DNA from 2 places in the Klebsiella quasipneumoniae subsp. quasipneumoniae genome. Region 1 is predicted to be linked to the other one. Evidence: predicted binding sites of a transcription regulator. Region 1 holds the regulator's gene; the other holds the start of a gene.
What was found. The regulator ArgR, encoded in region 1, controls arginine synthesis, uptake and breakdown. The targets are predictions, from matches to a motif close to ANTGAATAAAAATACANT.
Positions count from the first base shown of each region.

Region 1 (15,292 bases):
GGCGAACTGCCCCGCCACGTCGCACAGCCGGTTGTGCGTCAGCGGAAGTTGCCGGGCGCTGAGCGCCCCGGCCGCCATGCACAGCAGACCGCTGCGCTGCAGCGAGGGCGTCGCGGGGCGCACGACCGCCGCCGGTAAGGCAGTCACCGCCCGTGTCGCCTCGTCAGCGTTGTGGTCAGCGCCGGCCTCATAACAGCTGGCCAGCAGCGCTTCACCAGGCGTGGCGTTCAGCGGGGGCGAAAGCAGGTTCAGCGCCGGCTGCAGTTGTGCAAGTTCATCGCCTGACGCCAGCATGGCGTCAACCACCGCCACCCGTGTTGATGTCCGGTTTTCCGGACAGCATGCTATGGCTTCATTCATCACCGTCTCCTTATGAGAAATCTCCGCGGCCGACATGCCAGCCGCGGAAACAGGCCGGCCTACATCGCCAGCACGTACTTGAGCATCACCCCGGCGGCGATCGCCGAGCCGATCACCCCCGCCACGTTCGGGCCCATCGCGTGCATCAGCAGGAAGTTCTGCCCGTCCGCTTCCAGACCCACCTTGTTCGACACCCTGGCCGCCATCGGCACCGCCGACACCCCGGCTGAACCGATCAGCGGGTTGATCGGGTTCTTACTGAACCTGTTCAGCAGCTTCGCCATCAGCACCCCGGCGGCGGTCCCCACGCAGAAGGCGATTACCCCCAGCAGCAGGATCCCCAGGGTCTGCGGCTGCAGGAACTTGTCCGCCACCAGCTTGGCCCCCACCGACAGCCCGAGGAAGATGGTCACGATGTTGATCAGCGCGTTCTGCACCGTATCGCTCAGCCGCTCCACCACCCCGCTCTCGCGCATCAGGTTGCCGAAGCAGAACATCCCCAGCAGCGGCGCGGCGTCCGGCAGCAGGAGCGCCACCAGCAGCAACAGCACCGCCGGGAAGAGGATCTTCTCCCGCTTACTCACCGTACGCAGCTGCACCATGCGGATCTTCCGCTCCTTATCCGTGGTCAGCGCCTTCATGATCGGCGGCTGGATCAGCGGCACCAGCGCCATGTAGGAGTAGGCGGCCACCGCGATGGCCCCCAGCAGCTCCGGCGCCAGCTTGCCCGACAGGTAGATGGCCGTCGGGCCGTCGGCGCCGCCGATGATGCCGATGGCCGCCGCCTGCGGCAGGGTGAACGAAATCAGGCCGAAGTAGTTGAGTGTCAGCGCCCCGAGGACGGTGGCGAAGATACCGAACTGCGCCGCCGCCCCCAGCAGCAGGGTGCGCGGGTTGGCCAGCAGCGGGCCGAAGTCGGTCATCGCCCCGACGCCCATAAAAATCACCAGCGGCGCGATGCCCGAGCCAATCGCCACCTTATAGAAGATGGCCAGCACCCCGGCGGAGTAGCCCATGTCCACCGCCAGGCTCTCCATCTGCCCCTGCACCGACGGCAGGGCCAGGGCCAGCGCCTCCTTAATGGCGTGGACGTCCGGCGCGCAGTGGAGCTTCGCGGCAATCACCGCCAGCTGCGCCGGGTCGTGGTGGGCCAGCAGGCTCTCCAGAGCGCTCAGCGCCAGCCCGGCCTCCGGGATGTTCGACAGCAGGCCGCCGAAGCCAATCGGCAGCAGCAGCAGCGGCTCGAACTTCTTCGCAATCGCCAGCCAGAGCAGCAGCAGGCTGACCAGCAGCATCACCGCCTGGCCGAACCCCAGGTGCATCAGCCCCATCCCCTGAATCAGGGCGTTCAGACTTTCCATTTCCGCTCCTCGTCGTTACGCCAGCTGCAGCAGGGTGTCGCCGACCGCCACCGCATCGCCGGCTTTCACCGCGATACCGCGGACGGTCCCGGCCCGGGCGGCGCGGATTTCGGTCTCCATCTTCATGGCTTCCAGAATCAGCAGCACCTCGCCTTCGGCCACCGTCTGGCCCTCGCCGGCAATCACTTTCCAGATAGTGCCCGCCAGCGGCGCGGTGACCGGGGTGCCGGCGCCGGCCGGGGCGGCGGCAGGAACCGGTGCGGAAGACGGGGTGGCCGCCGTCAGCTGGCTGACGTCGCCGCCGTCGCTGACCTTCACCACAAAGGCTTTGCCTTCCACTTCCACGGTGTAGATACCGGAGGCGGCAGCTTTCGCCGGGGCAGGAGCAGGCTGCGCGGCTTCCACCTGCGGCACCGGTTCAAAGGCCGCCGGGTTATGGCGGTTTTCGAGGAACTTCAGGCCGGGCTGCGGGAACAGGGCCACGGTGAGTACGTCGTCGATGGCGTTCTCCGCCAGCTGAATATTCTTCTCCTGCGCCTGGCGATTCACATCGGCTTCCAGCTGCGCCAGCTCCGGCTTCAGCAGGTCCGCCGGGCGGCAGGTGATGGCCTCAGCGCCGTCCAGCACCCGCGCCTGCAGGGCGGCGTTCACCGGCGCCGGGGTGCGGCCGTATTCACCTTTCAGAATACCGGCGGTCTCCTTCGCGATGGTTTTGTAGCGCTCGCCGGTCAGCACGTTGAGCACCGCCTGGGTGCCGACAATCTGCGAGGTCGGGGTGACCAGCGGGATGAAGCCGAGGTCCTCGCGCACGCGGGGGATTTCCGCCAGCACTTCATCCAGACGGTGGGCGGCGCTCTGCTGCTTCATCTGGCTTTCGAGGTTGGTGAGCATCCCGCCCGGCACCTGGGCGACGAGGATACGGCTGTCGGTGCCCTTCAGCTGGCCCTCGAAGGCATGGTACTTCTTACGCACCTCGCGGAAGTACGCCGCGATGCTCTCCAGCTTGTGGATATCCAGCCCGGTGTCGTGCTCAGTACCCGCGAGGGTGGCCACCAGCGCTTCGGTGGCCGGGTGGCCGTAGGTGGCGCTCATCGAGGAGATGGCGGTATCGACGCCGTCGACGCCGGCTTCAATGGCCTTCAGCAGGGCCATCTCCGCCATGCCGGTGGTGGCGTGGCAGTGCAGGTGCAGGGTGACGGCAAAGCGTTTTTTGATTTCGCTGACCAGCTCAAAGGCGGCGCCGGGGGTGAGAATGCCGGACATGTCTTTAATCGCGATGGAGTCGACGCCGGTCTCCAGCAGCTGTTCGGTGAGGTCGAGCCAGGTCTGCAGGGTGTGGGCCGGGCTGGTGGTGTAGCTCAGGGTGCCCTGGGCGTGGGCGCCGTGGCTGCGCACCGCCTGCAGGGCGGCCTGCATGTTGCGCGGGTCGTTCATGGCGTCGAAGACGCGGAAGACGTCCATGCCGTTTTTGACGGCGCGCTCCACGAAGCGTTCGACCACGTCGTCGGCGTAGTGACGGTAGCCGAGCAGGTTCTGGCCGCGGAGCAGCATCTGCAGCGGGGTTTTCGGCATCGCCTTTTTCAGCTCGCGCAGGCGGACCCACGGGTCCTCGCCGAGGAAGCGGATGCAGGCGTCAAAGGTGGCCCCGCCCCAGCACTCCAGCGAGCGGTAGCCGACGTCGTCAAGCTGAGCGGCGACGGGGAGCATATCGTCGAGACGCAGACGGGTGGCGAACAGGGACTGGTGGGCGTCGCGCAGGACGACATCGGTAATGGCAACGGTCATGAATTCCTCCGTGAATTAAGGGTGAAGACGGCGGTGGTGGTGAATGGCGGCGACAATCGCCGGCGTTAAGCGGGCGAAGTCGTCGGCGGGCGCAACGGCGGCCGGCGCCGGTTTGGGGGCGGCAGGCGGCTCGGGAAACAGGCGGTTGACGGCGAGGGACATTCCCCGGATGGCGAAAATGAGCAGCAGCAGGAACACCAGCACAAAGCCCATGCCGAGAAACATCAGGGTGAAGCCTTCGCCTAACAGGACGGCATTATCAGTCATAAAATAGCCTTTGGGAGGGGCGCAATAATGGCTAACAGCAGACCGCGTTAGCAGAGTGGATTTCCCCGGACCGCCTGGTCAGAAGCCTCTGTTTAGCGGTCAGCTGCCGCTGCCATTACTGCGCTATATATTCAATCGGGGTTATTTAATGAAGCTCACATGTTTGCAGATTTCATCGGCGACAATGTCTTTGCGCTGATTAAAGATCACTTTATTCTGCTCAAACAGGTTATTGCCGTGGGTATCGATTGAGACAATTAACGGCCCGAACTCTTTCACCCGACATACCCATAAGGTTTCCGGCATCCCTAAATCACGCCACTGCGCATCTTCTATTTCTTCCACGCAGACCGCGGCGACGACCGCGCAGCCGGCCGGGAACACGCAGTGCAAGGCTTTATGCTCGGCGCAACCCTCTTCGGTTCCCTTCCCCATACCGCCTTTACCAACGATTAATTTCACGCCGGTTCTGGCAATAAACTCTTTTTCAAATTTCTCCATGCGCATACTGGTGGTCGGCCCAACGGAGACCATTTCAAATTTATTTTCCGAACCTTTAATCGGTCGCACAATCGGCCCGGCATGCAATATCGCGCCACCGGCAACATTGACCGGTAATTCACGCCCGCCCTCAATTAAGCGACGATGAGCCACATCTCGACAGGTCACAATATGGCCGTTGAGATAAATGATATCGCCCGCTTTAATATCAGCTAAATCTTCATCTTTAATGGGCGTAGTGAGTATTTTTTTAGCCATCAGAATGCCACTCCTGTGTGAGACGTAATGGTGTAGTTCAGGTCTTTATCGAAAACGATATGTCCTTTGCGGTGCGACCAGCAGCCGACGTTGACCGCCACGCCAATAGTGGAAGGATGGCGTGCGGTATTTTCGATATTGACGCCCATCACGGAGGTATTGCCGGACATCCCCTGCGGCCCCAGGCCAATTTTGTTGATGCCGTCTTCGAGCATTTTTTCCAGCGACGCGGCGCGTTCGTTATCATTGTGCGAGCCAATCGGGCGCATCAGCGCTTTCTTCGACAGCAGCGCCGCGGTTTCTACTGACGTTGCCACCCCAACGCCAACCAGCAATGGCGGGCAGGCGTTCAGGCCATAGCTGGTCATCACATCCAGCACAAAGCGGGTCACCCCTTCATAGCCAGCGCCAGGCATCAACACCATCGCTTTACCCGGCAGCGAGCAGCCGCCGCCAGCCATATAGGTGTAGATGCTGCACTGATCGGAATCCGGGACAATCTCCCAGAAAACGGTGGGCGTCCCTTTGCCAACGTTTTTGCCGGTGTTGTATTCATCAAAGGTCTCGACGCTGTTATGACGCAGCGGGGAGTCGACGGTGGCTTTGATCACCGATTCGCGCAACAGCGCTTCCAGTTCGCCGATCAGCGGGAAGTTGGCGCCGCACTCCACCAGAAACTGGATCACGCCGGTATCCTGGCAGGAGGGACGATCCAGCTCTTTCGCCAGTCGCTGGTTTTCAATCATGGTGGTGAAGATGACATCCGCCAGCTGGCTGGTCTCTTTCTTATGCAACTCTTTTAGTTTTGCCGTGACGTCATCAGGCAATACTTTGCCGGTATATCCCACAAATCTGGCCATAATGTCGGTCATGCGGGATATCTGTTCACTTTTGCTCATAAAGGCTCCTTAGTCAGAACAGCGTCCGTAAGTTACGGATGAAAAGGGAAAAGGATTGGCAGCAGGATCAGGCTGACAATGGTGGAAACGATAATCAGAGGGATGCCGGACTTGGCGTAATCGACGAACTTATAGCCCCCGGCCGACAGCACCATCATATTGGCGGGCATACCGATCGGCGTCGCATAGGCGCAGGAGCTACCAATCACCGTCGCCATCAGCACCGCACGCGGATCGGCCCCCATACCGGCGGCAATAGACAGGCTCACTGGCACCAATAGCGCGACGGTGGCGGTATTGGACATAAAGTTGGTCATCACCACGGAGAGGATAAAAACCACCACCAGCAGCATGAACGGCGAGGAGTTGTTGCCCAGCAGACCGATAACCTGGTCAGCCACCAGCTTGCCCGCCCCGGTCATTTCCAGCGCCTTTGCCAGCGCCAGGGTGCCGCCGAAGATAAAAATAGTCTGTGAATCAATGGCTTTGTAAGCTTGCTTTTCCGTCAGAACCCCGGTAACAACCAGTAACAGGGCACCAATACAGCCCGCCACCGCCAGTCTAATGCCGGTCTGTTTTTCGAAAATCATGCCGAGGATCGTGGCGATCAGTACGACCAGGGACAGGATCTGCTTCCAGCGCGGAACATGACTGTAATCACGCTGTTCGCCGACGCTGCCCACTTCACCGCTGTTCGGGTTATTGGGCAGGAACTTATAGCCGATGGTCAGGAAATAGAGGATGCCGCAGACCAGCATTGGTAGGCCCACTTTCGCATACTCAAAGAAGCCGAAACCGCTACCGATCTTCTGCAGGGCCGATTGTGCGATCAGGTTGCCCGGAGCGCCAATCAGCGACAGGTTGCCGCCCAGCGCGGCAGCAAACACCAGCGGCATCAGCAGACGCGAGCGGGTAAATCCCGATTTGGCGGCCACGCCAATCACGACCGGGATCAATACGGCTGCCGTACCGGTATTCGAGAGAAAACCTGACATCACGCCAACCACCACCATAATGGTGAAGATCAGCTGCTTCTCAGTTTTGGCGAAGTGAGTGATCACCCCACCGACTTTATTGGCCATCCCGGTCTCAAATAACGCCCCGCCAACAATAAACATGGCGACAAAGAGAATGACGTTGCTGTCGATAAAACCGGCAAAGGCCTGCTTTAGATCCAATACGCCAGTGACCACTAACGCCACGCAAACCACCATGGAAGTCACTGCCAGCGGCACCTTCTCCCAGATAAACATGACGATAGCGAACACCAGCAAACATAGGGTGATGGTAATCGGTTCCATACTTATAATTTTTCCTATCAATGATATATGATATTGTATCCAATATTGACGAGGGAGAAATTATTCCCATGCAAAAAGTAAGTCAATGCGTTTTTGTGGAATGATCGCGCAATGAGATCTGCATCAAGATCCTGCGCAGATCGTCACGAGGAGGAATTAATAATGTTGATAAATACAACAAACGCCAGCCATTCGCTGGCGATCGAACCGGTCAGGGTGCCGGATCGGGCAGGTAACGCGTGAGCATATTCTCCATCGAGCGGATGATATGCTCATGCATTCGCTGGCGGGCCAGCGCTTCGTTATGCTGCTCAAGCGCTTGTAAGATCGCTTTATGTTCACGAATGGAAATGATGGCGTACTCTTCTTCGGTCACCTTGTGCCCCATCGAGAGTCCGTTCCACATGTTGCAGAGCAGCATCTTCATTTTTTCATTTCCCGCCGCGTTCCAGATCTCCATGTGGAAGGCCTGATTCAGGTCGGAATATTCAGCAGAATTATTGTCTGCCAGCGCCTTCTCTGCGGCATAGTGAACCTGAGCGATGCGTGTAATATCGGTCCCTGGGTGAGAAGCTTTCGCCACCGCTTCACTTTCCAGTACGGCGCGAATTTCGTAATGCTCGCGGATAGTCTGCTCATTAATCCCCAGCACCACCGCACCTTTATTCGGCCGCACTTGAATCAGGCCATCAGCGGCTAAAATCTGAAACGCTTCACGTACCGGCATGCTGGAAACGCCAACCATTTTGGCAATCCCTTCAAGGGTAATTTCCTGCCCTTCCACTAAATCCCGCGAAAGGATCGCTTTACGCAAAACCGCCGCCACCTGCTCCTTCGCGGAAAGAAGCTTAATTTTCCCTAATTTAGGCTTCTGCACTTTCCCAATCCTTCATATGTTGACGCATTATCTCCGCAAGGATAAGGAAATAACGCTGTGTTGCCTGAGCAATTTTTTCGCCTTCACCCTGGCCAATGGCGCTCGCCAGTTCGCTCAGGATCTGCGCCGACTCCTGGCCATCCTCTTTCAGGTACAGAATGACATAGGAAATATAACCGTCCAAAAATTGCTGATACGCCTTTGCCAGATAGCGGTTATCAAGATAGGAAATCAGCAACTGATGAAACGCCAGTTCACCGGCGTTATCACCAGCACATGCCAGCTCCTGCGCGCGTACGCGAAGTAATTCCCCCTGATTCGCCGGCACGAGGGCAAATAGTTCCGCAGCCATCACCGCGATAACGCGAAAAATATGGCTCACGTCCTCGACGGCCAGCGTGGAGACCTGCATATGTCGGTTAGGCAAGCGCACCAGAAATCCTTCCTGTTCAAGGGACTGTAGCGCTTCCCTAACCGGCATACGTGAAAGTCCCAGCTGTTCTGCGATGTTCTCCTGAGTCAATTCCTCCCCGGGTTTCATGGCGCCGGAGAGGATCTGATAACGAATCATCTGCGCGATTTGGTCCCGGGTCTGTTTTCTTTCGATCTTTTTCACGCTGTCCTCATGGCTGGTGGCTTACAACGCGGGGGATTTTAGCAGATTTGCCCGACCGCTGGCGCATTGGGGCGAAAAGTGAGGTAATAAAAAGCCGGAACAACAGTTCCGGCTTTTTTGAGCGTGCGAGGTTACTTGTTGACGAAGTCTTCGCCGAGCGCGATATCTTTCTTCAGGGTGTCCAGCATGCCTTCCAGCGCCTGCTGCTCAAAGGCGCTGAGTTTGCCGATAGACTGACGCTCTTCTACGCCATTCTTCCCCAGCAGGAGCGGCTGAGAGAAGAAACGCGCATACTGGCCGTCGCCTTCCACGTAGGCGCACTCCACTACGCCTTTTTCTCCCTGCATGGCGCGAACCAGAGAAAGGCCAAAGCGCGCAGCCGCCTGACCCATCGACAAGGTCGCCGACCCGCCGCCCGCTTTCGCTTCCACGACCTCGGTACCGGCGTTTTGAATGCGTTTAGTCAGATCGGCCACTTCCTGATCGCTAAAGCTGACGCCCGGGATCTGCGACAGTAAAGGCAGAATGGTGACCCCGGAGTGACCGCCAATAACCGGGACTTCCACCTCGGTTGCCGATTGACCTTTCAGCTCCGCCACAAAGGTATTGGAGCGGATGATGTCCAGCGTAGTCACGCCGAACAGTTTGTTTTTATCGTACACGCCGGCTTTTTTCAGCACTTCGGCGGCGATGGCCACGGTGGTGTTCACCGGGTTGGTAATAATGCCGATGCAGGCCTGCGGGCAGGTTTTGGCTATCTGCTGCACGAGGTTCTTAACGATACCCGCATTCACATTAAACAGGTCGGAACGATCCATGCCGGGCTTACGCGCTACGCCCGCGGAGATCAGCACCACATCAGCGCCTTCCAGCGCCGGGGTAGCATCTTCACCGGAAAATCCTTTAATTTTTACATCTGTGGGGATATGACTTAGATCTACCGCCACGCCCGGCGTAACCGGAGCGATGTCGTACAACGAGAGCTCTGAACCTGAAGGCAGTTGGGTCTTAAGTAGTAGGGCAAGCGCCTGGCCGATACCACCGGCAGCGCCAAGGACTGCAACTTTCATCCTAAACTCCTTATTATGGTTAATTTAGTCTTTCGTTATTCCGTCGCCTGGACCTTAATTCACAAGATGAACAATTACAATGATTATGGCTGAAGAATGCATTATTGTGCGTAGCAATAGAACAGCGGCGCACTTTATGCTTCCTGACTGACCATCCAGCAAAGCGAAGTACCGGATCGACTATTGGTTACAATACACCCAGCCAGTTGCGCAAAACAACACCAACTCAATAACATTTCATTTACTTTTACATGCCTTTAAGCGTTGTGATGAGAACATGTTCCTTATACGGTTTTTTTGCTAAAATATGCCCCCTTCATAACATTATTTACCTATCCCCTCGCGGATTATTTGCATAAAAATTCACGGTTATGCATAATGATGTCGATTTTACCACCATAATCTGGGTGACTTATGCGAAGTTCGGCAAAACAAGAAGAACTGGTTAAAGCGTTTAAAGCGCTGCTTAAAGAAGAGAAATTCAGCTCGCAGGGAGAGATCGTCCAGGCGCTGCAGGAAGAAGGCTTCGAGAATATCAACCAATCGAAGGTTTCCCGCATGCTCACCAAATTTGGCGCGGTTCGTACCCGTAACGCCAAAATGGAAATGGTCTATTGCCTGCCTGCCGAGCTTGGCGTGCCGACCACCTCCAGCCCGCTGAAAAATCTGGTGCTGGATATCGATTATAACGATGCCGTCGTGGTGATTCACACCAGCCCCGGGGCAGCGCAGCTGATCGCCCGTCTTCTCGACTCGCTGGGCAAGGCGGAAGGTATTCTTGGCAGCATCGCCGGGGATGACACCATCTTCACCACGCCAGCGCGCGGTTTCACAGTGAAAGATCTGCACGACGCTATCCTGGTGCTGTTCGAACAGGAACTCTGAGCATTCCCCTCTGGCAACCGTCAGAGGGTGATTCCCCCTCTTCTCTCCCTCCCCCCCTTTCAACTCAACAAAAATTTAACATTTCGTGTGATTTAGCCTGTCTATACGTTCTTTTACGTAAGGGAAACGCCTAAAACGCACGAAAGATCAAAATCGTATACATTTATGATTTTATTAGAAATAAAACTTATCTCTGTCTGTGACTCGTCATTTTTAATTCTTATCGGTTATAAAAAGCGCAATTTATTGTAACTATTAACGCGCAAAACAATTAGCATGGTATTAATATTTTTGGTGATTAGTGTATACTTGTTTTTGTGATGAGGGTCACGAAACAAAGACCCTCAACAAAAAGATTCGACGAGGTGAACATCATGAAAATCAAAACCACTGTAGCAGCTCTCAGCATCCTGTCCGTCATGTCGTTTGGCGCTTTCGCCGCTGATGTTATCAACAGCGAGCAAGCCCAGGGCCGCGAGGCCATCGGTACAGTTTCCGTCGGCGCGGTAGCCTCTTCCCCGATGGATATGCATGAAATGCTGAACAAAAAAGCGCAGGAAGAAGGGGCTTCTTCTTACCGCATTATCGAAGCCCGCACTGGCGACCACTGGCATGCCACTGCTGAGCTGTATAAATAAGTTTTAGATCGTCAACGATTAACCCGACAAAAATTCTCTACCGCGGCCCGGCCTCATTCATCGCCCCGCCGCGGCAAAACAAAGACTGGAGTAAAGATTATGAAACGCGCAATGATCATCGCATCCCTTGGCCTGGCTTCTCTTCTCTCTTTCGGCGCTAGCGCGGCCGTTCAGCAAGTGAACGCTGAGCAAGCCCAGAACCTGCAGTCCATGGGCACCATCTCGGTTTCCCAGGTAGGTAGTGCGCCAATGGACATGCGTCAGGAACTGGCCGCTAAAGCCGAGAAAGAAGGCGCCAGCAGCTACCGTATTATTGAAGCACGTACCGGCGATAGCTGGCACGCCACCGCTGAGCTGTACAAATAAACCCTCGTCGTCTTATTTCGACGACTTGCCCCCGCCTGCCGGGGGCTTTTTTATGCCTGCCGGGCGTTAAAACGTAACTCCCCCTCCAGCTCTTCCTCTGCTTCATCAAATAATAAAATTAACGCCCCAAAGCGCCGACGCTGCTTGTCATTTAAATGGATGAACTCAATGTCCAGCGGCAGCGGCAGCAGCCCACCGGTCACCGCGTCCCATAGCGAATCAAGGTTGTTGACCTTATCCTGTGCCAGCTCGAAGGTGCGGGAAAACTCCCGGTAGAAATCCTGTTGCTCGGCGATTTCGTCAAAATCAAACGTATAGGTGGTCATGGCAGCCCCTCCCGCTTCTCTTCCTGTCGCCGTTAAGTATAGCGATAAAAAAACCGACGCCTGGGCGTCGGTTTATGGGTTAACTGCTGGTCAGCACATGCTGGTACTTGTGCAACATCTCAACCAGTCGCCGTACCGGCTCGGTCACCTGCGGCGAAGCCTCCCAGACCCGCAGCTTCTCCTGATAAACATCAAGCTCCGCCAGCAGCCGGGTAAAGTAGCGCCGACGCTTATCATCGCTCCCGGCGGAGATCACATGATCCGCGGTACGTCGCAGCTGGCGATGGAACGCCGACAGATCCTCATTCACCGGCACGGGCGCATCGCGCAGGCGCTGGTGGGCAATGATTAACGTCAACGCCAGACGGAAACGGGCGACATCGCCAGGGAATTTGTTGAGCAATAAAAACAGCTGCTGATAGAGCGCGGGCAGATGATTCTCTTTGCGACGCGCCGAGTTGGTGGTCAGCGAAGAGACCGCCGCGGAGACAAACTGGTTCAGCAGCACCCGACCGGTTCTTGCCCGGGAGTTATCCCTGACAATGAGAATAACCATCAGGGCGAGGAAACAACCGACGATCTGCCCCAGCGCGCTATCGAGGAACTGACTGAACTGGAACTGCATCGGGTTATCCAGCACCAGAATGTTGATGGTGCTCGCCAGCGCCCCCAGCGATCCGAGGCGCCTTTTCTGCACTTCGATACCGATAAAAAACGCCATCGCCGCCAGGCTGATACAAAGCAACAGCATACTCTGCTGCGTCGCCGGCATGATCACCAGAAAGTACAGGGTACCCAGCGGTAACGCCGCCAGAGTACCGTAGAGAAAGTCTATCGCCACCATTCGCGGGTTAGGCAAGCGCATCGCCAGCGCGGTAACCACGGCAATCATCACCATTGCGCCGCTGCCTGAGGTCCAGCCCGTCCACAGCCAGAACAACGTCCCAAGGATACAGGAGACAGAGGTACGCCAGAAGTTCACCATCGCGTGGTGACGCTCGGCGGACTCCACTTTAACCACCGTTTCGCCGCGCAATACACCGTCTTCGATGCGGCTGATTTTGGTGTTGCCCACCACGCCACGCTTAAGCAGCAGGTAACGGGTGGCTGCGCCTACCCAGCTGTAGATGGTGACCGGCGTATTATGCTCGCCTTTCCAGGTCAGGAAGCGACGCATACGCTTCAGCTGCTGGTGAACATCCTGCACCGTCTCAACCGGCTCAGCGAACAGCTCGCGGTAGTCGTCCGTCACCATTTCCGGGCGCGAGTTCTGAATCAGGTAGGTTTCGCAAGCCTGGGTGATAAGCGTTAGCGAGAGGGTATTGATCGCCTTCAGGCGTTGATTCGCCTTAGCCCAGCGAGAGGACTCCATAATCAGGTTACTGCGCATTCCTTCCAGCGCCGTGGTGCGACGCACCAGCGCTCCCCAGGCCTGATCCACTTCATCTTTTTCGCCGTGCGCAACGCATAACTGCATCAGCTTATACTGCGCAATCAGCAGGTTATCCAGTTCAAGGTCGATCTCTTTTTTAATCGAACGCGGGGAGAACAGCAGATCGGCGACGATGGCGCTGACAATCCCGATGACGATTTCGCTGCAGCGCTCAACGGCAAACTGCGGCGCCAGCATCGGATCGGTGTGGATGGTAATAATGATAATCAGCGCGGTGTATCCGGCCAGCCCCCAGGCATAGGAGTTTTCGACCTTGACCAGCGACGAAACCCAGGTACAAAACCCGGCCCACAGGCAGCAGACCAGCATCATCAGCAGAGGGGCGCGGATCATCAGGATGATGATGACCAGCGCCGCAATACAGCCAATAAAGGTCCCGGCAATACGCAACATGCCGCGATAGCGGATCGCGCCGGAGTACGGCTCTCCCCCGGCGGCAAAGGCCGGGCCAGCGGCGACAATCGCCGCGGTCAGCACCGCCCAGCGCGGCGTTTCGAGCTGAAAATGGAAGCCGACGAACAGCGCCAACACCACCGCGCATGCAAGCTTAATAGCAAAGCGGAGATGCTGGGGAGCAATAGTATATGTCCCCATAGCGATTAACCGAATTCGCGCAGGCGCATAGCCAGTTTCTGGAAGAAGTTGGCCTGGCTGGTATCACGGTCTTCTTTACCGGTGATCACCACCGTCGCCGTCGTGCCCGATGGCCACAGATTCCCCTGCTGGTGGTCAAGGCGAATACGAACCGGCACACGCTGCGCCAGACGCACCCATTCAAGGTTGGAATCCACCGAAGCCATCCCTTTCGAGTCGCTGCTGCTGCTGGCGTTGGTTACCCCCGCAGCGATACTGTCCACCGTGCCTTTAATGGTTTTGCTGCTGCCAAGCGGGGTAATTTCCGCCCGGTATCCAGGGCGGACGCCTTCCAGTTTGGTCTCTTCCAGATAGGCCATGACGTAAAATGTATTCTCTTTCACCAGCGCCACCGCCGTGGAGCCGCGGGTGATAAATTCCCCGGTATAGACGTTAAGGTTGGTCACCCAGCCATCCGCGGGGGCGCGAATCTCTGTGCGCTGCAGGTCCAGTCTGGCCAGGTCGCGGCTGGCCACCGCTTTCGCCAGCTGATGCTCAACGGTCTGCAGCACGTTGTTCGCCTGGTCAATCTCTTCCCGCGACATCGCCTGGACGCCAAGCTTATTACGCCGACCGGCTTCGACACGTTTTTCCTGGGCTAAGGTCTGGTAGTAGGCGACATCGGCTTCCGCCTGCGCCAGCGCTTTTTGGTAACGGGGTTGGTCAATAACAAACAATACCTGGTCTTTCTTAACCAGTTGGTTATCCTTGACGTTTACCTGGGAAATTAGCCCGGAGACGTCGGGGGCAATGGCCACAATGTCGGCGCTAAAACGCGCATCCCGCGTCCACGGCGAAGCGGTGTAGTAAACCCAGGCGCGGAAAATCGCCACGAAGGCCAAAATGACCAGTATCACGGTAATAGCGGTACGGAGGATATTTCTTGTTAGTGTTTTCACATCAACCTCAAACGAACAAGCGCGATATCAAATAAAAAAGGCAGCAATATAGCGCCGTATTAAACAGTGCAGGGTGCCAGACAAAATCGTAAATGCCGGTCGGAACCAGCAATCGGTGCACCAGCCAGAAGATGGCCAGCGACAAAAGCAACTCGAAGAAGATCGGCGGAAACGATAAGCCGAAAATCACGATGACAGGAAACAGACTCATGATGACCTTGAATAAGAAGCGTACAGGTAGTGAGCAGATGCGTTTATTATGTAGCTAACAATATATTAACGTAACGATTGCCGCATTATCTACAATGTGTGATCTAAATCACTTTTAAGCCAGAGTGAATAATGGAACGATTAAAGCGCATGTCCGTTTTCGCCAAAGTGGTCGAATTAGGTTCCTTCACCGCAGCGGCCCGCCAGCTTCAGATGAGCGTTTCCTCGATCAGTCAGACCGTCGCCAAACTGGAAGATGAACTGCAGGTGAAGCTGCTCAACCGCAGCACCCGCAGCCTTGGCTTAACGGAAGCGGGTAAAATTTACTATCAGGGCTGCCGTAGGATGCTGTTTGAAGCACAGGATGTCCATGAGCAATTATACGCATTTAACAACACCCCTATCGGAACGCTGCGTATCGGCTGCTCTTCAACTATGGCACAGAATGTTCTGGCGCGCATAACGGCGAAAATGCTGAAAGAATACCCCGGGCTCTCCGTCAATCTGGTCACCGGCATACCTGCGCCGGACCTGATCGCCGACGGTCTTGACGTGGTGATCCGCGTGGGCGCCCTGCAGGATTCCAG
Region 1 covers NZ_CP084876.1:500,830-516,121, reverse strand. Annotated here, with positions in the region: gene LGM20_RS02500 (membrane protein associated with oxaloacetate decarboxylase) at 1-360, opposite strand, end outside; gene LGM20_RS02495 (oxaloacetate decarboxylase subunit beta) at 420-1,721, opposite strand; gene oadA (sodium-extruding oxaloacetate decarboxylase subunit alpha) at 1,737-3,506, opposite strand; gene LGM20_RS02485 (oxaloacetate decarboxylase subunit gamma) at 3,522-3,773, opposite strand; gene ttdB (L(+)-tartrate dehydratase subunit beta) at 3,915-4,532, opposite strand; gene ttdA (L(+)-tartrate dehydratase subunit alpha) at 4,532-5,431, opposite strand; gene LGM20_RS02470 (SLC13 family permease) at 5,464-6,732, opposite strand; gene LGM20_RS02465 (GntR family transcriptional regulator) at 6,944-7,609, opposite strand; gene LGM20_RS02460 (GntR family transcriptional regulator) at 7,596-8,225, opposite strand; gene mdh (malate dehydrogenase) at 8,357-9,295, opposite strand; gene argR (transcriptional regulator ArgR) at 9,710-10,180, shown strand; gene yhcN (peroxide/acid stress response protein YhcN) at 10,555-10,818, shown strand; gene yhcN-B (DUF1471 family stress response protein YhcN-B) at 10,918-11,184, shown strand; gene LGM20_RS02435 (barstar family protein) at 11,235-11,510, opposite strand; gene aaeB (p-hydroxybenzoic acid efflux pump subunit AaeB) at 11,590-13,557, opposite strand; gene aaeA (p-hydroxybenzoic acid efflux pump subunit AaeA) at 13,563-14,495, opposite strand; gene aaeX (p-hydroxybenzoic acid efflux pump operon protein AaeX) at 14,503-14,706, opposite strand; gene aaeR (HTH-type transcriptional activator AaeR) at 14,838-15,292, shown strand, end outside.

Region 2 (15,292 bases), 660 kb from region 1:
ATTCAGACAGGATACCACGTGTCCCGCCCTACTCTTCGAGTTCACAACCTGTGCATTTTGGTGTACGGGACTATCACCCTGTACCGTCGGACTTTCCAGACCGTTCCACTAACACACAAGCTGATTCAGACTCTGGGCTGCTCCCCGTTCGCTCGCCGCTACTGGGGGAATCTCGGTTGATTTCTTTTCCTCGGGGTACTTAGATGTTTCAGTTCCCCCGGTTCGCCTCGTTAACCTATGTATTCAGTTAACGATAGTGCAACGAATTGCACTGGGTTTCCCCATTCGGACATCGCCGGTTATAACGGTTCATATCACCTTACCGACGCTTTTCGCAGATTAGCACGTCCTTCATCGCCTCTGACTGCCAGGGCATCCACCGTGTACGCTTAGTCGCTTAACCTCACAACCCGAAGATGTTTCGTAAAACATCATCGTGTCGCGAAAATTTGAGAGACTCGAACACACATTAACTGTGTGTCGTTTCAATTTTCAGCTTGATCCAGATTTTTAAAGAGCAAAACTTCGCAGTGCACCTTTTCAGGTTCACTCTGAAGTTTTCTTGTGTTCGCAGTAAAGATGGTGGAGCTATGCGGGATCGAACCGCAGACCTCCTGCGTGCAAAGCAGGCGCTCTCCCAGCTGAGCTATAGCCCCATCGTTTGCAACCTCTTCAAATTTGCTTCGCAAATTTGGTAGGCCTGAGTGGACTTGAACCACCGACCTCACCCTTATCAGGGGTGCGCTCTAACCACCTGAGCTACAAGCCTGTAGAGGTTTTTTACTGCTGTTTTTCATCAGACAATCTGTGTGAGCACTACAAAGGCAGGTTCTTTAAGGTAAGGAGGTGATCCAACCGCAGGTTCCCCTACGGTTACCTTGTTACGACTTCACCCCAGTCATGAATCACAAAGTGGTAAGCGCCCTCCCGAAGGTTAAGCTACCTACTTCTTTTGCAACCCACTCCCATGGTGTGACGGGCGGTGTGTACAAGGCCCGGGAACGTATTCACCGTAGCATTCTGATCTACGATTACTAGCGATTCCGACTTCATGGAGTCGAGTTGCAGACTCCAATCCGGACTACGACATACTTTATGAGGTCCGCTTGCTCTCGCGAGGTCGCTTCTCTTTGTATATGCCATTGTAGCACGTGTGTAGCCCTGGTCGTAAGGGCCATGATGACTTGACGTCATCCCCACCTTCCTCCAGTTTATCACTGGCAGTCTCCTTTGAGTTCCCGGCCTAACCGCTGGCAACAAAGGATAAGGGTTGCGCTCGTTGCGGGACTTAACCCAACATTTCACAACACGAGCTGACGACAGCCATGCAGCACCTGTCTCACAGTTCCCGAAGGCACCAAAGCATCTCTGCTAAGTTCTGTGGATGTCAAGACCAGGTAAGGTTCTTCGCGTTGCATCGAATTAAACCACATGCTCCACCGCTTGTGCGGGCCCCCGTCAATTCATTTGAGTTTTAACCTTGCGGCCGTACTCCCCAGGCGGTCGATTTAACGCGTTAGCTCCGGAAGCCACGCCTCAAGGGCACAACCTCCAAATCGACATCGTTTACGGCGTGGACTACCAGGGTATCTAATCCTGTTTGCTCCCCACGCTTTCGCACCTGAGCGTCAGTCTTTGTCCAGGGGGCCGCCTTCGCCACCGGTATTCCTCCAGATCTCTACGCATTTCACCGCTACACCTGGAATTCTACCCCCCTCTACAAGACTCTAGCCTGCCAGTTTCGAATGCAGTTCCCAGGTTGAGCCCGGGGATTTCACATCCGACTTGACAGACCGCCTGCGTGCGCTTTACGCCCAGTAATTCCGATTAACGCTTGCACCCTCCGTATTACCGCGGCTGCTGGCACGGAGTTAGCCGGTGCTTCTTCTGCGGGTAACGTCAATCGACAAGGTTATTAACCTTATCGCCTTCCTCCCCGCTGAAAGTGCTTTACAACCCGAAGGCCTTCTTCACACACGCGGCATGGCTGCATCAGGCTTGCGCCCATTGTGCAATATTCCCCACTGCTGCCTCCCGTAGGAGTCTGGACCGTGTCTCAGTTCCAGTGTGGCTGGTCATCCTCTCAGACCAGCTAGGGATCGTCGCCTAGGTGAGCCGTTACCCCACCTACTAGCTAATCCCATCTGGGCACATCTGATGGCATGAGGCCCGAAGGTCCCCCACTTTGGTCTTGCGACGTTATGCGGTATTAGCTACCGTTTCCAGTAGTTATCCCCCTCCATCAGGCAGTTTCCCAGACATTACTCACCCGTCCGCCGCTCGTCACCCGAGAGCAAGCTCTCTGTGCTACCGCTCGACTTGCATGTGTTAGGCCTGCCGCCAGCGTTCAATCTGAGCCATGATCAAACTCTTCAATTTAAGTTTGATGCTCAAAGAATTAAACTTCGTAATGAATTACGTGTTCACTCTTGAGACTTGGTATTCATTTTTCGTCCGAGGACGTTAAGAATCCATGTCACTTTGAGTGCCCACACAGATTGTCTGATAAATTGTTAAAGAGCAGTTGCAACGCGGCTTTCAGCTCACCGTTGCGAGGTCCCGTATAATACGTTTTCCTCATTCAGAGTCAAGCCCTTATTTTGCTTTTCTCTGTCGGTTTTCAGCGCTGAACTTCATCGCCGAAACCCTGCTGACCCGGCGGCTTGCTTGCCGTTGTTCCGTGTCAGTGGAGGCGCATTATAGGGAGTTCTGAGACGTTGACAAGCCCTGTTTTCAAAAAATTATTCAACCGTCTCTTTTTTGTGCAAAACGCCGTTAAAGCGGTAATTTTTCCAGCGTCGAGAAGCCATAGCGATGCAAAACGGGTAAAAGTTGTTCCGTTTCTGCCGTCAACGCCATGCAGAATGCTTTATTCTCGTCGCTGGACTTCGCATCCGGCGCTTCATGCTCTAACAGCCAGGCGGTGCGACGGGCAATCGCCGCGCCGGAATCGATCAGCCGCGTGCCCTCGGGCAGGACGCGCTGCAGCTCCTCCTGTAAAAGAGGAAAGTGGGTGCAGCCCAGCACCACCGTATCCGGCGGCTCCTGCATCCGCAGCCACGGGCGCAGGATACGGCGCAGTTCTTCTAACGGCACAGGCTCGCCGTGCAGCTTCGCTTCCGCCAGCTCCACCAGCTCCGCCGACCCCAGCATTTCAATCCGACATTCATTGGCAAAGCGGTCGATCAGCTCACGGGTATAAGGACGCTTTACGGTGCCGCGCGTCGCCAGCAGGCCGACAATGCCGTTCGCCGTTAAGCGGGCGGCGGGCTTAATCGCCGGCACCACGCCGACAACGGGGAAGGCGAACTTTTCACGCAGAGCAGGCAGGGAGACGGTACTGGCGGTATTGCAGGCGATCACCGCCAGCGCCAGGGGATAACGCTGCTGGACAGCGGTGACGATTTCCACAACGCGCTCAACGATAAACGCCTCGCTCTTCTCGCCATAGGGGAAGGCAACGTTATCGAAAGCATAGATGTAATGCAGATTCGGCAGCAGCTGCCGAATCTCATTATAAACCGACAACCCACCGACGCCGGAATCAAACACCAGCACGGTGGGACGTGGATCAGAAGGTGTAGCTGCCAGACAAGGTGTATTCCCGTCCTGCAGATTGGTAGCCATAAACTGTCTCGTAATCTTTATCGAACAGGTTGGCTATTTTACCACGAACTGTCAGGTGTGAGGTGACGGGATACGATAAACCGACATCCCAGAGGCTCAACCCACCCATATTGACGGTACGCGAGTTGTCGTAATCATAATCGTAGCGCTTGCCGATGTAGTGATACGTCACATCCCACCCCAGATCGTAGACCTGGCCGTTCAGCTCGTATTTCACCTGCTGCTTCGCCCGGCGATAGAGGATCTTGTTAGTTTCATCATCGCGAGGGTCAACATACTGCAGCGTCAGATGGTGCTCCACCGGCCCTGTGGTGACATTCCCCGTCCACTCCAGCCCCTTGATCGTCGCAGACTTGACGTTGTAATAGGCGTTGTTGTCGTAATCGATGAGGTTTTGAATCTCATAGCGATACGCGGAGAGACGCCAGTCGACCGGCCCCGTCAACCCTTCGAGGCCCGCTTCCCACTGCTTCGACTCCTCTGGCTTCAGGTTCGGGTTAGAGGCGATGCCAAAACGTTCCGCGCCGTACTGCTGTCCGAGGGAGGGGGCGAGGAATCCTGTACCGTACGAGAGCGTTGTCCGATAACCCTCGATAAATTCCCAGCCTGCCGCCGTCTGCCAGGTACCGTGCCAGCCAAACTGCTCGTCATGATCCTCACGGCCGGAAGCTTCCAGCGTCACGCTGTCAATCTGCTGCTGGCCCGTCAGATAAAGACCGGTGGTATCGCGCTTATACACGTCGGTACTGGTCGTTCCGCTGGATTTCAGCTTCTCCTGTTTCCAGTCTACGCCACCGCTCACTGCGCCATGGCCCACCACAACATTATTTCCCCATTGGATATAGCGTTGTTCCATATCATCCAGGGTGGTGCCCGCGGCATAGCGGCCAGCGTCGCTGCTGTAGTTGTAATCTTTAATACGCTGATAGTTCGCAATCAGCTGGGAGGAGTAAATTCCGGAATGGTAGTGCAGACCGGTGTCCCAGGATTGGGTATAGGACTGATCTTCATCGTTTCCACCTGCGTAGCCCCAGTTACCCTGGTCATAGTCAGCATTGGCGGAATAACCATAGCCGCGGAAGAACCCCGAGAAGTTGTCATCGAACTGATGCTGTACCCCGCCCCATAGCATTTTATTGCGGTAGCCGTCGCGATCGCTGTCGCCGCTATAAGAGGAGTTCGGCTGGACGTTAAACCCTTTGGTGGTCTGATAGGCGCCGGCAGCGGTAACCAGCGTATCGCCAAACCGCTTGTTAAAGGCGCCATCGTAGGACTGATAGCCGTTCGTTCCCGCGCCGGCGTTGATCTGCGAACGCTCAGCATCGGTCATGGTGATGATGTTCACCACCCCGCCGATCGCCCCGGAGCCGTACACCGCGGAGCGCGGGCCGCGAATGTATTCCACCCGCTGGACCAGAGAGATAGGGATCTGACTGATATCCACGCCGTTGGAGATCCCCGGACGCGCCATCGGCACGCCGTCGATCAGCACCAGCACGTGGCGAGCCTCCGTCCCCCGAACATACAGCGAAGCGCTCTGCCCCATGCCGCCGTTGCGGGCAATATCGACCCCGGGAAGACGACGCATGACATCGTTTAAATCTTTGGACTGCCAGCGGTCGATGTCATCGCGCGTCACTATATCGGTCGGCGCCAGCACGGTATTGACCGGCTGTTGAAAACGGTTTGCTGTCACCACCAACGTGTCTGAATTGCTGTCCTGCGCCCAGCCGGAAAATGCCGTGACGGATAAGGCCGTCATCAGCGAAGCTTTTTTAATCATTGTAAAAGCATCCGAAACAGAAAAAGGATGCCGCAGGTTTTATCAGTTGCTCGCGACGATAAAACCCAGTGCGACGTATTCCGGCAGGTCTTCGGGCTTGGAGGCTGTTTCAAGAAATAATGACTTCCCACGGCTAACCGCAGTGTCTGCACCGAGTGCGCTCATTTCTCACCTTCCTTACCGCTGCGCGTCAGCCCCAGATTTCCACTGGGTTCCCTTTTAACTCACAGGACCGGTAGGCGAATGCTACAATCAGAAACATATAGATGTCCAGACTGCTAATTATATTTCCCGCGGCATTCGAGGCTGGACATCCCCGGCGCTTTCCCTACAATCCCCGCGTACTTATTTTATTCAGGATACATCATGACCCCCGAACACCTTCCTACCGAACAATACGAAGCGCAGCTGGCAGAAAAAGTCGTCCGTTTGCAAACCATGATGGCGCCTTTTGCCGCGCCGGTTCCGGAAGTGTTTCGTTCGCCGGTCAGCCACTACCGTATGCGCGCCGAGTTCCGTCTGTGGCACGATGGCGACGACCTGTACCATATTATTTTCGATCAGCAGACCCGGTCGCGGATTCGCGTTGACAGCTTCCCGGCCGCCAGCGCGCTCATCAATCAGCTGATGACCGCCATGCTGGAGGGCGTGCGCAACAATCCCGTGCTGCGCCATAAGCTGTTTCAGATTGACTATCTGACCACCCTCAGCAACCAGGCGGTCGTCTCGCTGCTGTATCATAAAAAGCTCGATGATGCCTGGCGTGAGCAAGCGGAGGCGCTGCGTGACGCCCTGCGAGCCCAGGGGCTCAATGTGCATCTGATTGGTCGGGCGACTAAAACTAAAATCGAGCTCGATCAGGATTATATAGATGAACGCCTGCCGGTTGGCGGTCGGGAGATGATCTACCGTCAGGTGGAAAACAGCTTTACCCAACCGAACGCGGCCATGAACATTCAGATGCTGGAGTGGGCGCTGGATGTCACCAAAGGGGCGACCGGCGACCTGCTGGAATTGTACTGCGGCAACGGTAACTTCTCGCTGGCGCTGGCGCGTAATTTCGATCGCGTACTGGCCACCGAAATCGCCAAACCGTCGGTGGCGGCGGCGCAGTACAACATCGCCGCCAACCATATCGACAACGTGCAGATTATCCGCATGGCGGCTGAAGAGTTTACTCAGGCGATGAACGGCGTGCGTGAGTTCAACCGGCTGCAGGGTATCGATCTGCAAAGCTATCAGTGCGAGACTATTTTCGTCGATCCGCCGCGTAGCGGGCTGGACAGTGAAACGGAGAAAATGGTGCAGGCCTATCCGCGCATACTGTACATTTCGTGCAACCCGGAAACGCTGTGCCGTAATCTGGAAACGCTAAGCCAGACGCACAACATTACCCGGCTGGCGCTGTTCGACCAGTTCCCGTATACCCATCACATGGAGTGCGGCGTTCTGCTGACCCGGAAATAGGCCAAAAAAAACCGGCAACGTCATATTGCCGGTTTTTTATCACTGGCGGCTTATTCGGCGGCGGTATTTTTGCGGTTACGCATCTTGTAGCCAATCCAGAAGACCATCGCGACGGACAGAACGGCCGGGAAGAAGTTAGAGCCGATATCCGGGTACTCCGCACGCACGACGGTGCTGTACAACAGCACCCCGAGAATAAAAAAGGCGGCGGCCAGGCCCGGTAGCCCGACGGGCATACTGCGATTCTGATAGCGCTGATGCAGACAGTAGACCGTCAGCAGCAGGGATAAGATGGGGAAGACGGAAAACGGAACTATCGAACTGAACAGCGCCGCAAAGGCGCCATTAATAGATAACCCGGCAATCAGCGCCAGCAGCAGCGTACCTTTATCTTGAACTGAGTGTTTCATTGCTCGTCCTTCACGTTATTCGGAATGATGTGACATTTTTTCTTGTTCACGGCGATACCAGTAATACGCGCCTTTAGAGATCATTCTGAGCTGCAGTACCAACCGTTCTTCCAGCTGTCGGCGCTGTTCAGGGCCGACATCCAGCGCTTCCGCGCCAGCGCTAAAAACGATGGTGACCATAGCTTCAGCCTGCGCTTCGGTAAAGGCGCGCGGCATATGGTTTTCGAGTTCTAAATAGTCGGCGAGTTCCGCAATAAAATGCTGGATTTCGCGTGCGACGGCGGCGCGAAACGCCGCAGACGTTCCCGAGCGCTCGCGCAGCAGCAGGCGGAAAGCGTTCGGGTTGTTACCGATAAACTCCATAAAGGTCGAGACCGAGGTGCGGATCACGCTGCCGCCTTTGGCAATCCGCTGGCGCGCCTGGCGCATCAGCTGGCGCAGCATCAGTCCGCTCTCATCGACCATCGTCAGGCCTAACTCATCGACATCGCGAAAATGACGATAAAAGGACGTCGGCGCGATCCCTGCTTCCCGCGCCACTTCACGCAAGCTCAGGCTGGCGAAACTCCGCTCAGCGCTAAGTTGGCTGAATGCCGCTTCCACCAGCGAACGGCGGGTTTTTTCTTTTTGTTGTGCTCTTACGCCCATCACGATGTATGAATCCTTCCAATAGCCCTGCTGGCACTATACCAGAGATTAAAACTAATCGGTTTGCCCTGGATTGTGAATGATTGTTTACGAGCCGTTTCTGCTTTTATGCCGCAAAAAAGCACAACGATAATTGGGTTAAAGCGCAGCGAATGTTATCATCGTGTTTATTTTATGTATAAAACAGGTGAGTAATGCCATGTCACACTCTTGGGATTATGATGCAATAGTGATTGGTTCCGGTCCTGGCGGCGAAGGCGCCGCCATGGGACTGGTGAAACAGGGAGCACGCGTTGCCGTCATCGAGCGCTACCATAATGTCGGCGGCGGTTGCACCCACTGGGGCACCATCCCGTCGAAAGCCCTCCGCCATGCCGTCAGCCGTATTATCGAGTTTAACCAAAACCCCCTCTACAGCGACCACTCCCGCCTTCTTCGCTCTTCTTTCGCCGACATCCTTAACCATGCCGACAGCGTCATCAACCAGCAGACTCATATGCGCCAGGGATTCTATGAGCGCAACCACTGTGAAATTCTGCAGGGCAATGCCCACTTCGTTGATGAGCATACTCTGGCGCTGGAGTGCCATGACGGCACGGTCGAGACGGTGACCGCGGAGAAATTCGTTATCGCCTGCGGATCTCGCCCCTATCATCCGGCGGATGTCGATTTCCACCACCCGCGCATCTATGACAGCGATTCGATTCTCAGCCTGCAGCATGAGCCGCGCCATGTGATCATTTACGGCGCCGGGGTAATCGGTTGTGAATATGCGTCGATCTTCCGCGGCATGGAGGTGAAGGTCGATCTGATCAACACCCGCGATCGTCTGCTGGCCTTCCTCGATCAGGAGATGTCAGATTCGCTCTCCTATCACTTCTGGAACAGCGGCGTGGTCATTCGCCACAACGAGGAGTACGAAAAGATTGAAGGCGTTGATGACGGCGTCATCATGCATCTGAAATCCGGGAAAAAGCTCAAAGCGGACTGCCTGCTGTACGCCAACGGCCGCACCGGCAATACCGACACTCTGGCGCTGGAAAACATCGGACTGCAGACCGACAGTCGCGGCCAGCTGAAGGTCAACAGCATGTACCAGACCGCCCTTCCGCACATCTATGCGGTTGGGGATGTCATCGGCTATCCGAGCCTCGCCTCCGCGGCGTACGATCAAGGACGCATTGCCGCCCAGGCGCTGGTGAAAGGCGAAGCCTCAGCGCATCTGATTGAAGATATCCCGACCGGGATCTACACCATTCCGGAAATCAGCTCCGTCGGGAAAACCGAGCAGCAGCTGACGGCGATGAAAGTGCCGTATGAGGTGGGTCGCGCTCAGTTTAAACACCTGGCGCGGGCGCAAATCGTTGGCATGAGCGTGGGAACCCTGAAGATCCTGTTCCACCGGGAAACCAAGGAGATCCTCGGCATTCACTGCTTTGGCGAACGCGCAGCCGAAATCATTCACATCGGCCAGGCGATCATGGAGCAGAAAGGTGGTGGTAACACCATTGAGTACTTCGTCAACACCACCTTTAACTACCCGACCATGGCGGAAGCGTACCGGGTTGCCGCGCTGAACGGCTTAAACCGCCTGTTTTAACGCCTTGTCGAAATGGCCATCCATCGTGCCGCGGATGGCCTCCGCCAGATGTTCATAGCGGCTGCGCAGCGGTGAGCCCGGACGGTAAACCAGACCGATGGTGCGTCTTGGCTCTGGCTTAATGCACGGCAGGTAGACCACGCCATCGCGTTTTCTTTCTTGCGGCACTGCCAGCGCAGGCAGCAGGGTAATACCGCTGCCTGCCGCCACCATATTGCGCAGCGTTTCCAGGCTGGTCGCGCGGAAGTGGGTATCCTCATCCGCCCCCGCTTCAAAGCAGAAGCCCATCGCCTGATCGCGCAGGCAGTGGCCATCCTCCAGCATCAGCAGCTTTTCACCGGCCAGATCCGACATCGGCACCCGGTCGCGGTTTGCCCACGGATGATCTTCATAGATAGCCAGCATCATCGGCTCATCGAACAGCGGCACCTCGATAAAGGCCTCGCTCTCTTTGACCAGCGCCAGGATGGCGCAGTCGAGCTTACCGCTGTCGAGCTGAGCCAGCAGCTGATGGGTCTGCGCTTCGTGCAGATACATTTCCAGCTTCGGGAAGGTCTGATGCAGCATCGGAATGATGTGCGGTAGCAGGTACGGGCCAATTGTCGGGATCAAGCCGATATGCAGCGGCCCGGACATGGTTTCCCCTTGTTGGCTTGCCATCTCCTTGAGCACTTTTACTTCGCGTAACACGGTACGCGCCTGATCCACCAGCAACAGCCCCGCCTGGGTAAACAGAACCTTACGGCTGGTGCGCTCCAGCAGCATGACGCCAAGCTCATCCTCCAGCTTGCGGATCTGTCCGCTGAGCGTCGGTTGGCTCACATGGCATGAGTCAGCCGCCCGCCGGAAGTGGCGGTGTTCGGCGAGCGCTACCAGGTATTCAAGATCGCGAATATTCATTATTCATCCTCCATCGCCACGATAGTCCATGGCGATAGATAGCATAGCAACGAACGATTATCCCTATCAAGTTTTCTGTTCAATAATACGCCCATAAAGACGGTGAACCTGTGAAAACCACTGACCCGTCACACTGTTTCTCTACCCGAACAACTAAAGCCAACGTGAACTTTTGCGGACCTTGCGTCCGCTTTTTTTTTTGCATAAAAAACCCGGCGTCGCTGGACTCGGCCGGGTCAGGGAAGGCAGATATCTGTGGATTAGCTCAGACGGGCCTTCGCCTCGTCGATAGCCTGCGCCACCTGCTGCGGCGAGACGCCGCCTTTTGCCGCGCGTTTATCAAGGCAGGACTGCAGCGACAGAATCGGATAAACATCGTCCGCAATCACCGGGCTGAATTTCTGCAGGTCGGCCAGGGCCAGCGCTTCCAGCGGTTTCCCTTGCGCAATGGCTTCCACCACCGCTTCACCGACAATATGGTGCGCCTCGCGGAACGGTACGCCTTTCGCCACCAGATAATCCGCCAGCTCAGTGGCGTTAGCATAGCCCTGCTGCGCCGCTTCCGCACAGCGCGGACGTTTCACCTGGATACCATCCAGCACCAGGGTCGCCATATGCAGGCAGTCGAGCCAGGTATCCAGAGCGTCGAAAAGTCCCTCTTTATCTTCCTGCATATCTTTGTTGTAGGCCAGCGGCAGCCCTTTCAGGGTCATCATCATGCCGGTCAGCGCGCCCTGCACGCGGCCGCATTTGCCACGGATAAGCTCCAGGGCATCCGGGTTTTTCTTCTGCGGCATCAGCGAGGAGCCTGAGGTTACGCGGTCGGAAAGCTCGACGAAATTCGCTTCGCCGGAGTTAAAGAAAATCAGATCTTCCGCAAAGCGCGACAGATGGACCATGCCGATAGAGGCATCGGAAAGCAGCTCCAGAACATGGTCGCGGTCGGACACGCTGTCGAGGCTGTTGCGGGTGGCGGAGGCAAAGCCCAGCCAGCCGGCCAGCTGCTCGCGGTCGATTTCATACGCCGTTCCCGCCAGCGCGCCGCAGCCCAGCGGGCTAACGTCGAGGCGCTTCAGCGCGTCCTGCAGGCGGCTTTCATCGCGCGCCAGCATTTCGACATAGGCCAGACACCAGTGCGCGAACGTCACCGGTTGGGCGCGCTGCAGGTGGGTGTACCCCGGCATCACCGCGTCCTGGTTCTGCTGGGCCGTCTCCACCAGCGCGCTCTGCAGCTGGCGGTTCGCCGACAGCAGTTCGACAACGGTATCTTTGCACCACAGTTTAAGATCGGTAGCGACCTGGTCGTTACGGCTGCGGCCGGTATGCAGTTTCTTGCCCAACTGACCCACTTTGTCGATCAGTTTGCCTTCCACCCAGCTGTGAATATCTTCAGCATCGCTGGCGAGGATTTGCTGCGGATTGGCGCGCACCTCTTCCAGTAGCACGTTCAGCGCTTCTTCCAGCTGCTGTTGTTCATCGGCACTCAGAACGCCGACCGTTACCAGCGCTTTCGACCAGGCGACAGAGCCAACGATATCCTGCTCCGCCAGACGATAGTCGAAGCGCAACGAGTCGTTGAACTGTTTGAACCGTTGATCTGCTGCCTGTGTAAAACGCCCGCCCCAAAGTGCCATAACATGCTTCCTTTATTCGTTAGTTCCGCCGGTGGCGTTGTGCCTCCCCGGCCTACGGTCTTGTAAGCCCGGCAGACAACGCGCCGCCGGGCATGAAATCTTAAGCCAGAATACGTGTGCCGATAGGCGTGCCGTTAAACAACGCCGGCAGCTGCTCGGCGTGACGCCAGGAGGCGATATCCACCGGACGGCCCAGAGCACGCGCCGCGTCGAGGGCCGCATTCACTTTGACAATCATGCCGTCAGTGATAATCCCCTGCTCGATCAGCTGCTCCGCTTTCTCGGCGGTCATCTCGGCAATACGCTGCCCTTTACCGTCGAGGATACCGCTGACGTCAGACAGCAGGATCAGATCCGCCCCCAGAGTAGCCGCCAGCGCCGTCGCCGCCTGGTCAGCATTGACGTTCATCAGCTGGCCCTCGTCGGTCACGCCGATAGAGCTCACCACCGGCAGGTAACCGCCCGCCAGCAGGGTGTTGATCAGCGTCGGAGAGCCCGGCTGCGCCAGCCCGACATGGCCCAGCTCAGCATCCAGCTGTGTCACCTTCACGCTATCGCCATCGCCGAGGAACAGGCCGACAGAGGCCAGACCGTGCTTTTTCGCCCACGCCAGCAGCGTCTTGTTGGCGGTTCCCGCCAGCGCGCCGGTGATGATGTCGATTTGCTCAGCCGGCGTCACCCGCAGACCATTTTTCTTCTGCACCGGCAGGTTGAGCTGCTTCATCAGCTCATCCACCACGCAGCCGCCGCCATGGACGATAATCAGCGGACGCTGGTGCGCTTCACGGTAATTGACCAGCGCGGTAAACAGACGCTCCAGCGCTTCTTCGCTATCGAGTAATACGCCGCCGAGTTTGATAATTAATGGGTTCATCATCACACCTTAAATAAGAGACTGCGTCTCAGCGAAGCCGAAACGAATATTCGCGCACTGCACCGCCTGCGCTGCGGCGCCTTTCAGCAGGTTATCTTCTGCCGCGACGACGATGAGATGGTCGTCCTGCACGGCAAAACCGATATCACAGAATGGCAGACCTTCGACGCTTTTCAATGCGGGCACGCCTTTATCATATAAACGTACCAGCGGTTTATCGGCGTAAGCCTGCTGGTAAACCGCCGCGATCTGCGCATGGCCAACGCCCGGCTTCAGGCGGCAGGTAATGGTTTCCAGAATGCCGCGCTTAAAATTACCCAGATGCGGGGTAAAAATCACCTTCGCTCCGAGGTGGCTGGCAATCTCCGGCTGATGACGATGGTTAAAGATGCCGTATGGCTGCAGGCTGACTTCACAGAAGCTGTTGCCGATCGCGGCTTTGCGTCCCGCGCCGCTCACCCCGCTGGTGGCGTTGATCACTGGCCACTGGTTGAGATCCAGCAGACTGGCATCAATCAGCGGCTTCAGCGACAGCTGCGCCGCCGTCGGGTAGCAGCCAGGCACCGCGATTAACTGCGCTTCTTTAAGCGCATCCGCGCTCCACTCCGCCAGACCATACACCGCCTGTTTGAGCAGGTCGGGATGCTGATGAGTGAAACCATAATATTTTTCGTAGAACGCCCCATCGTTAACGCGGAAGGCACCGGAGAGATCGAACACCACGCAGCCGGCGGCAAGGAACTGCGGCGCCAGATCGTGACTCACTTCGTGCGCGGTGGCGAGAAACACCACGTCCACGCCAGCGCTGAATTCGCTGATATCGGACATCGGCTGCAGCGGCATATCGACAATGCCTTTGAGCTGCGGATGCAGGTCGGAAATTAATTTTCCCGCATCATTGCTTTGCGCGGAGACCGCCAAAGCGGTTATGTTCATATGCGGATGACGATTGATATAGGTCACCAGCTCTGCGCCGGCATAACCACTGGCACCCACAATCAGCGTATTTAACATTGGAAGCGCATCTCCTTACATTCGATGGGTTTTCTTACGCTCAACGATATTGTATTTTTATTCACAATAAATGCATGAATATTGATACTATCACGACCCAAGGTGTGTCAACAATGAAAAACAATTTACCGCCCTTTATCGAGATTTACCGCGCGTTGATCGCCACACCGTCCATCAGCGCGACCGAAGAGGCTCTCGATCAGAGCAATGAGTCTTTAATCAATTTGCTGGCCGGCTGGTTCCGCGATCTCGGCTTTAATGTCGAGGTACAGCCGGTGCCGGATACGCGCCATAAATTCAACCTGCTGGCCAGCACCGGACACGGCGCCGGCGGCCTGCTGCTCGCCGGGCATACCGATACCGTGCCGTTCGATGACGGCCGCTGGACGCGCGATCCGTTCACCCTTACCGAACACGATAACAAGCTCTACGGCCTCGGCACGGCCGATATGAAAGGCTTCTTCGCCTTTATTCTCGACGCCCTGCGCGATGTCGACGTCACCACGCTGAAAAAACCGCTGTATATTCTGGCCACCGCCGACGAAGAGACCAGCATGGCCGGCGCGCGCTATTTTGCCGAAACCACCCGGCTGCGCCCCGACTGCGCCATCATCGGCGAGCCCACCTCCCTGCAGCCGATCCGCGCCCATAAAGGACATATGTCCAACGCGATCCGTATTCAGGGCCAGTCCGGCCACTCCAGCGATCCGGCGCGCGGGGTCAACGCGATCGAGCTGATGCACGACGCCATCGGTCGGATTATGCAGCTGCGCGATTTGCTAAAAGAGCGCTACCACTTCGAGGCGTTCACGGTCCCTTACCCGACCCTCAACCTCGGCGCCATCCATGGCGGCGATGCCTCAAACCGTATCTGCGCCTGCTGTGAACTGCATATGGACATCCGCCCGTTGCCGGGGATGACCCTCAACGACCTCAATGGTCTGCTGGACGAGGCGCTGGCCCCGGTCAGCGAACGCTGGCCGGGCCGCCTGACGGTCTCGGAGCTGCATCCGCCGATCCCCGGCTACGAGTGCCCGCCGGACCATAAGCTGGTGCAGGTGGTTGAGAAACTGCTTGGCGCCCAGACCGACGTGGTGAACTACTGTACCGAAGCGCCGTTTATCCAGACGCTGTGCCCAACGCTGGTTCTCGGCCCGGGCTCGATCAATCAGGCCCATCAGCCTGACGAGTTTCTGGAGACGCGCTTTATCAAGCCGACGCGGGAGCTGATTAGCCAGGTGGTTCACCACTTCTGCTGGCACTAAAATCGCCCTCTTTTTCCGCCCCGCTCTCCCGGGGCGGAACGGTGACGATCGTCACATTTCCATAAGCGAT
Region 2 covers NZ_CP084876.1:5,181,191-5,196,482, forward strand. Annotated here, with positions in the region: rRNA gene LGM20_RS24790 (23S ribosomal RNA) at 1-403, opposite strand, end outside; tRNA gene LGM20_RS24795 (tRNA-Ala) at 581-656, opposite strand; tRNA gene LGM20_RS24800 (tRNA-Ile) at 693-769, opposite strand; rRNA gene LGM20_RS24805 (16S ribosomal RNA) at 840-2,379, opposite strand; gene murI (glutamate racemase) at 2,776-3,627, opposite strand; gene btuB (TonB-dependent vitamin B12 receptor BtuB) at 3,572-5,410, opposite strand; cobalamin riboswitch at 5,476-5,662, opposite strand; gene trmA (tRNA (uridine(54)-C5)-methyltransferase TrmA) at 5,777-6,877, shown strand; gene LGM20_RS24825 (YijD family membrane protein) at 6,928-7,287, opposite strand; gene fabR (HTH-type transcriptional repressor FabR) at 7,303-7,938, opposite strand; gene sthA (Si-specific NAD(P)(+) transhydrogenase) at 8,135-9,535, shown strand; gene oxyR (DNA-binding transcriptional regulator OxyR) at 9,518-10,435, opposite strand; gene argH (argininosuccinate lyase) at 10,696-12,069, opposite strand; gene argB (acetylglutamate kinase) at 12,170-12,946, opposite strand; gene argC (N-acetyl-gamma-glutamyl-phosphate reductase) at 12,953-13,957, opposite strand; gene argE (acetylornithine deacetylase) at 14,071-15,222, shown strand.
Region 2: argC (N-acetyl-gamma-glutamyl-phosphate reductase) is a predicted target of ArgR. The motif match lies at 14,006-14,023, and genes of this name have one in related genera.